Regions from separate parts of the Streptomyces sp. NPDC004327 genome, predicted to be linked through region 1. Evidence: riboswitches for the same ligand, from Rfam matches in the RefSeq annotation. Region 1 holds a riboswitch; the other holds the start of a gene.
The links. Region 1 has a riboswitch for glycine ahead of gcvP (aminomethyl-transferring glycine dehydrogenase). Riboswitches for the same ligand answer to the same signal wherever they lie in the genome.
Positions count from the first base shown of each region.

Region 1 (3,400 bases):
ACGACCCGGTGGTGGTGCGGGAGGCGGCGACGCGGCTGCTCGACCTCGTGGACACGACGGGCGGGGTGCGGTTGCTCGGGGTGGGGGTGAGCGGGCTCGCGGACTACACGCAGGAGGACCTGTTCGCGCAGGCGGAGCACGAGAGCGCGGCGGAGCCGGGAGCGGTGGAGGCCGCGGGGGCGGACGCCGTCGTCGAGGCGCCGGCCGCGCCGGCGTCCGCCACCGAGACCGCCGAGCGCCGGTGGGCGCCCGGGCACGACGTGCGGCACGCGGTGTACGGGCCGGGGTGGGTGCAGGGCAGCGGGGTGGGCCGGGTCACCGTCCGCTTCGAGGAGCCGGGGTCGGCGCCCGGGCGGGTGCGGACGTTCGCGGTGGACGATCCGGAGCTGGCGGCGTCGGATCCGCTGCCGCTGGTGGAGGGCGGGGCGGGCGCGGCGGCGTAGCGCCGGTGCGGGCCGCGCCGGTGCTCAGGCCCGGCCTTCGGCCGCTTGGGACTCCGGGCCCGCCTTCGGCCGCGTCGGTGCTCCGGCCCCGGCCGTCAGCCGCGTGGGTGCTCCGGGCCCGTCTTCGGCCGCGCCGGGCCCCGCCTCCAGCCCGGCCTTCGGCCGCACGAGGTACCGACCCCCACCTCCGTGCCGCTGAGCGCACGGAGGTGCGGATTCTCCCGTCGGGCGTCGGGCGGAATCGCCGCCGCTCTGCCTACCTCTCCTGCCTCTCCTCCTGGCCCGCCACCCTTCCGAAGTCGCGGTCCTCGCTCTGCGTCGGAGGCGGCGGCAGCGCCATGCTGTAGTGGCGGTAGAGCTGGAGCTCCTGGGCGGGGGAGAGGTGGCGGCCCACGCCGAAGTCGGGGGCGTCCTTGATGAGGGAGCGCTCGTAGGGGACGTGGAGGCCGTCGGCGGAGAGTTCGCTCGGCTCCAGGGGGACGAAGGCGTCCCGGCTGAACAGGCCGGTGCGGACGGCGGCCCATTCGGGGATTCCGGTCGCGTCGTCCAGGTACACCTCGTCCACGGTTCCGATCTTGTGGCCGTTCCGGTCGAACGCCTTGCGGCCGATCAGGCTGCGCGGATCGATGTCGGTCTGCACGGTCCCTCCAACTGGTCGCAACTGCTCTACAAGCACTACGAAAGTGCACATCTGGGATGTCGGCCACTTGAGCGATGGGAGAAGGATCCGCGCTGGTAGGCTGGCTGTGGCTGTCGACCCCGCGCGGGAGAGTCCTCCGAAGAAACCTTTCGGAGGCGCCGAAGGAGCAAATCCTCCCCGGAATCTCTCAGGCCCCTGTACCGCGCGGACGAGGTCACTCTGGAAAGCAGGGCGGGCGTCGGACGGCATCCGCTCTCACCGACGGTGAAAGCCGGCCCTCCGCGAGGCGTGCCGGTGAAGCTCTCAGGTTTTGATGACAGAGGGGGAGGCCGTCCGGGCACCCGCGCCGTGGTGCCCCTCGCAGGTCGTGACGACCAGGAGGCCCCCGCATCATGACCGCCAACCGCATTCCGCTCACCGAGCTCGAGCAGGGCATTCCCTTCGAGCAGCGGCACATCGGACCCGACGCCGAGGCGCGGGCCAAGATGCTCGCCCAGGTCGGTTACGGCTCCCTGGACGAACTGACGGCGGCCGCGGTGCCGGACGTCATCAAGAACGCCGAGGCGCTGGCGCTGCCGGCCGCCCGCACCGAGGCCGAGGTCCTGGCCGAGCTGCGCGAGCTCGCCGACCGCAACCAGGTCCTCGCCCCGATGATCGGCCTGGGCTACTACGGCACCTTCACGCCGCCGGTGATCCTGCGCAACGTCATGGAGAACCCGGCCTGGTACACGGCCTACACGCCGTACCAGCCGGAGATCTCGCAGGGCCGCCTGGAGGCGCTGCTCAACTTCCAGACCATGGTCGCCGACCTCACCGGTCTGCCCACCTCCGGCGCCTCGCTGCTCGACGAGGGCACCGCGGCCGCCGAGGCCATGTCGCTCTCCCGCCGCGTCGGCAAGGTCAAGAACGGCGTCTACCTGGTCGACGCCGACGCCCTGCCGCAGACCGTCGCCGTCATCGAGACCCGCGCCGAGCCCACCGGCGTCGAGGTCGTCGTCGCCGACCTGTCCGCCGGCATCCCGGCCGAGATCGCCGAGCGCGGCGTCTTCGGTGTGCTCCTGCAGTACCCGGGCGCCTCCGGTGCCATCCGCGACATCAAGCCGGTCATCGACCAGGCCCACGAGCTCGGCGCGATCGTCACCGTCGCCGCCGACCTGCTCGCGCTCACCCTGCTCGCCTCGCCGGGCTCCCTCGGCGCCGACATCGCCGTCGGCACCACCCAGCGCTTCGGCGTCCCGCTCGGCTTCGGCGGCCCGCACGCCGGCTACATGGCCGTCCAGGACAAGCACGCCCGCTCGCTGCCCGGCCGCCTGGTCGGCGTCTCCGTCGACGCCGACGGCAACAAGGCGTACCGCCTGGCCCTGCAGACCCGCGAGCAGCACATCCGCCGCGAGAAGGCCACCAGCAACATCTGCACCGCGCAGGTGCTGCTCGCCGTCATGGCGGGCATGTACGCCGTCTACCACGGCCCCGCCGGCCTCAAGGGCATCGCGCAGCGCACGCACCGCTACGCCGCGATCCTCGCCGCCGGTCTGCGCGCCGGGGGCGTCGAGCTCACCCAGGGCGCCTTCTTCGACACGATCACCGCCCGCGTCCCGGGCAAGGCCGACCAGGTCGTCGCCGCCGCCCGCGAGGCCGGCGTCAACCTGTACCGCGCCGACGCCGACACCGTCTCCGTCTCCTGTGACGAGACCACCACGCGCGCCAACCTGGCCGCCGTGTGGGCCGCCTTCGGCGTCGACGCCGACATCGAGGCGCTGGACGCCGCCACCGAGGACGCGCTGCCGGTCGACGCGCTGCGCACCGACGCGTACCTGACCCACCCGGTCTTCCACGCGCACCGCTCCGAGACCGCGATGCTGCGCTACCTGCGCAAGCTCTCCGACCGCGACTACGCGCTCGACCGCGGCATGATCCCGCTCGGCTCCTGCACCATGAAGCTGAACGCGACCACCGAGATGGAGCCGGTGACCTGGCCCGAGTTCGGCCAGATCCACCCCTTCGCGCCGATCGAGCAGGCCCAGGGCTACGCCACGCTCATCACCGAGCTGGAGGAGCGCCTCGCCGAGGTCACCGGCTACGACAAGGTGTCGATCCAGCCGAACGCCGGCTCCCAGGGCGAGCTGGCCGGCCTCCTCGCCGTCCGCGCCTACCACCGCGCCAACGGCGACGCCCAGCGCACCGTCTGCCTCATCCCGTCCTCCGCGCACGGCACCAACGCCGCCTCCGCGGTCATGGCCGGCATGAAGGTCGTCGTCGTCAAGACCGCCGACGACGGCGAGGTCGACGTCGAGGACCTGCGCGCCAAGATCGAGCA
Region 1 covers NZ_JBIAME010000004.1:10,017-13,416, forward strand. The annotation lists gene ACFYU9_RS14305 (DNA polymerase IV) at 1-443, shown strand, start outside; gene ACFYU9_RS14310 (PRC-barrel domain-containing protein) at 700-1,134, opposite strand; glycine riboswitch at 1,198-1,296, shown strand; gene gcvP (aminomethyl-transferring glycine dehydrogenase) at 1,476-3,400, shown strand, end outside.

Region 2 (3,400 bases), on a different contig from region 1:
GAGCCGGCGGTGCCCTGCCAGAGCAGCATCCGGACCTCGGAGCCGGCCAGGGCGTGCAGCAGCTGCTCGTAGGCGTCGTGCCGCCCGGGTGCCACCTGGCGCAGCATGTGCTCGACCTGTCCGGTCGCAGCGGTGCCTGACGCGCTCACCCTGGGTCCCGCCCCTCTTGTTGTACGGCTTGTTGTACGGCTCGTTGTACGGCCCGCTTGACTGAGTTCAGCTTAGACAGGGGGTCTGTCACACGGCGGCGCGCTGGAAGAAGGGGCGCACCTTCTCCAGCATCCAGTCGCCGACCGGGTCCTGGGCCACGTCGAGCAGGATGAGGTTGACCGGCCAGGCGACCTCGACCCGGCCGAGGGCGCGGCCGAGGGCGTCGAGCGGGACGGCCAGGTCGCCGGCGCCGCCGAGCAGCTGGACGCCGACGAAGAGGGCCGGTTCGGTGCCCTCGACGCTGGCGAGGGCGCGGCGGGCGGTGGCGACGACGCCGGTGGCCTCGAACTCGGCGGAGGCGGCGGCGAGGAAGTCGACCGGGTCGTCCTGCCAGTCGGGCTCGAAGAGCCGCACCCGGCCGCCGGCGGCGGGGCCGTCGAGCTCGGTGCGGCCGGCCCGGCAGAGCTCGGCTACGGCGGGCGGGGGCAGCGGGACGCCGACGGTGCCGCCGGGGTTCACGGCGATGCCGAGCTGCGGGGGCAGGCCGCGGGCGAACTCGACGGCGGGGGCGACGGTGAACGACATGTGGTCGCCGACGCTGCTGCGGAACTCCCGCTCGGAGCTGAAGACGGGCACGTAGGGCGCGCCGTCGAGCTCCAGGGTGGGCAGGTCGAGGTCGGGGCTGTCGGGGCCGCCGCCGTTGGGCAGGGGCACCCAGACGGCGCTGCGGCCGAGGACCTCGACCAGGCGGCCTCCGGCGGCGGCGTTGCCGAGCGAGGCGGCCAGTACTTCCTCGAGCTCATTGCCCGGCCACATCACGTCCACGCTGTCGTCGTCCCCTTCTCCGGCTGCGGCTGCGTCCAGCACCTTAACGGCGTGTCCGTGCCCGTGTGACCGAAAGGGGTGCGTGGTTCGTCACTGCCCGCCCCGTCACGGTCCTCCCCCACCGCCCCTCCCGGCCGCTCACAGCTCCCGGAAGGCGATCTTCCGCAGGGCGTCGGCGGCGTCCCGGTCGAGCAGGGTGACCGAGGCGCAGCCCGGTGGCAGGGCGCCCGCCTCGGCGGTGCGGACCAGCCGGCCGACGGCGCGGCGGTGCCGGGCGAAGGCGTAGCCGGAGACGCCGCGGCCGCGGGAGCGCTGGCCGGCGAGGGCGAGGCCGGGGTCGACGTCGAGCAGGATCAGGTGCAGCCCGGCGCCGCGCCGCCGGGCCGCGCGGGCGAGCCAGCCGCGCACCCAGGACTGGGTGCCGCAGTCGTGGACGACCACGCCGGCGCCGGAGCGCAGCACCCGGCGCAGGCCGGCGTAGTGGGCGAGGCGGGCGAGCGGGCGGTAGAGGGCGTACGGCAGGAAGCGGGGCAGCCGGGCCTCCCAGCGCTCGCGGGTGTGCTGGGAGTCGACGGCCCGGCCGTCGGCGGCGCGGCCCATCAGCGTGGACTTGCCGGCGCCCGGCAGCCCGGAGACCACGACGATGTCGCCGGCGGCGAAGCTGAGCACGCGCGGGCTGTGGCCGCCGCGCTCGCGCAGGTCGCGCAGGAGCCGGCCGCGGCGCACCCGGCGGCGGGTGCGCACGGCCGGTATGCCGGCGCTCGTGGCGTAGGCACCGGTGCGCCGGATCGTCATCGCTCGCTCCCCCCGTCGGGTCCTGCGGACACCTCTGCCCACGAAGTGTAAAGAAACGGTAATGAGACGCAAGCGATTTGCCGCGCGGACCCGCCGTGCAATGATGAGCGCGCCACGCGCTCGCACGAGCGCGCACAACCGCATACCGGCCGCTCGAATCCGCGCGGGAGAGTCCCGGGGCACCTCGTGCACCCGGGCGCCGAAGGAGCAAGCACCTCCCTTGAATCTCTCAGGCCCCGTACCGCGTGGATGAGGCAGATCTGAAAAGCGGGCCGCGTCGTCGCGGCCCCACCCAAGGTGCAAGCCGAGGATGCCCTCGGTGAACCTCTCAGGTTCCATGACAGATGGGGAGGAACGTCCTCACCGTCATGTACGTCGTGCCCTGCACGCCCTGGGACCCGGGAGCCACCCCATGAGCACTGCCCCCCGCCTGACCGCCCTCGATGCGCTGCATCGTTCGCTGGGCGCGACCATGACCGACTTCGCCGGCTGGGACATGCCGCTGCGCTACGGCAGCGAGCGCGACGAGCACAACGCCGTCCGCAACCAGGCCGGCCTCTTCGACCTCTCCCACATGGGCGAGATCACGGTCACCGGCCCGCAGGCCGTGGAGCTCCTGGACTACGCGCTGGTCGGCAACATCTCCACCGTGGGCAACGGCCGCGCGCGCTACACGATGATCTGCCAGGAGGACGGCGGCATCCTCGACGACCTGATCGTCTACCGCCTCGGCGAGACGGAGTACATGGTCGTCGCCAACGCCTCCAACGCCCAGGTCGTCCTCGACGCCCTGGTGGCCCGCTCCGAAGGATTCGACGCCGAGGTCCGCGACGACCGCGACGCCTACGCCCTGATCGCCGTGCAGGGCCCGGAGTCCCCCGGCATCCTGAAGTCGCTCACCGACGCCGACCTGGACGGCCTGAAGTACTACGCGGGCCTGCCCGGCACGGTCGCCGGCGTCCCCGCGCTGATCGCCCGCACCGGCTACACCGGCGAGGACGGCTTCGAGCTGTTCCTGAAGCCGGAGCACGCCGAGGGCGTGTGGCAGGCGCTGACCGAGGCGGGCAAGGACGTCGGCCTGATCCCGTGCGGCCTGTCCTGCCGTGACACGCTCCGCCTGGAGGCGGGCATGCCGCTGTACGGCCACGAGCTGACCACCGCGCTCACCCCGTTCGACGCGGGCCTGGGCCGGGTCGTCAAGTTCGAGAAGACCACGAACGAGGGCCGCTTCGTCGGCCGCGAGGCCCTGGAGAAGGCCGCCGAGCGCGCCGAGTCCGCCCCGCCGCGCAAGCTCGTCGGCCTCATCGCCACGGGCCGCCGCGTCCCGCGCGCCGGCATGTCCGTCGTCGCGGGCGGCGAGGTCGTCGGCGAGATCACCTCCGGCGCCCCGTCCCCGACCCTGGGCAAGCCGATCGCCATGGCCTACGTCGACGCGGCCTTCGCCGCGCCCGGCACCGAGGGCGTCGGCGTCGACATCCGCGGCACCCACGAGCCGTACGAGGTCGTCGCACTGCCGTTCTACAAGCGCCAGAAGTGACCTTTCTGCACTGCTCCCCCGGCATGTGACGTGACGCATTCGTCTCAGGACACGTCTCATCCCGCAAGACCCCCGTACATCAGCACTCCCCGC
Region 2 covers NZ_JBIAME010000011.1:279,891-283,290, forward strand. The annotation lists gene ACFYU9_RS32985 (enhanced serine sensitivity protein SseB C-terminal domain-containing protein) at 1-149, opposite strand, end outside; gene ACFYU9_RS32990 (enhanced serine sensitivity protein SseB) at 238-966, opposite strand; gene ACFYU9_RS32995 (AAA family ATPase) at 1,114-1,770, opposite strand; glycine riboswitch at 1,925-2,024, shown strand; gene gcvT (glycine cleavage system aminomethyltransferase GcvT) at 2,183-3,307, shown strand.
Region 2: it holds a riboswitch for glycine, as region 1 does, so the genes downstream of both, gcvT (glycine cleavage system aminomethyltransferase GcvT) here and gcvP (aminomethyl-transferring glycine dehydrogenase) in region 1, are expected to answer to the same signal.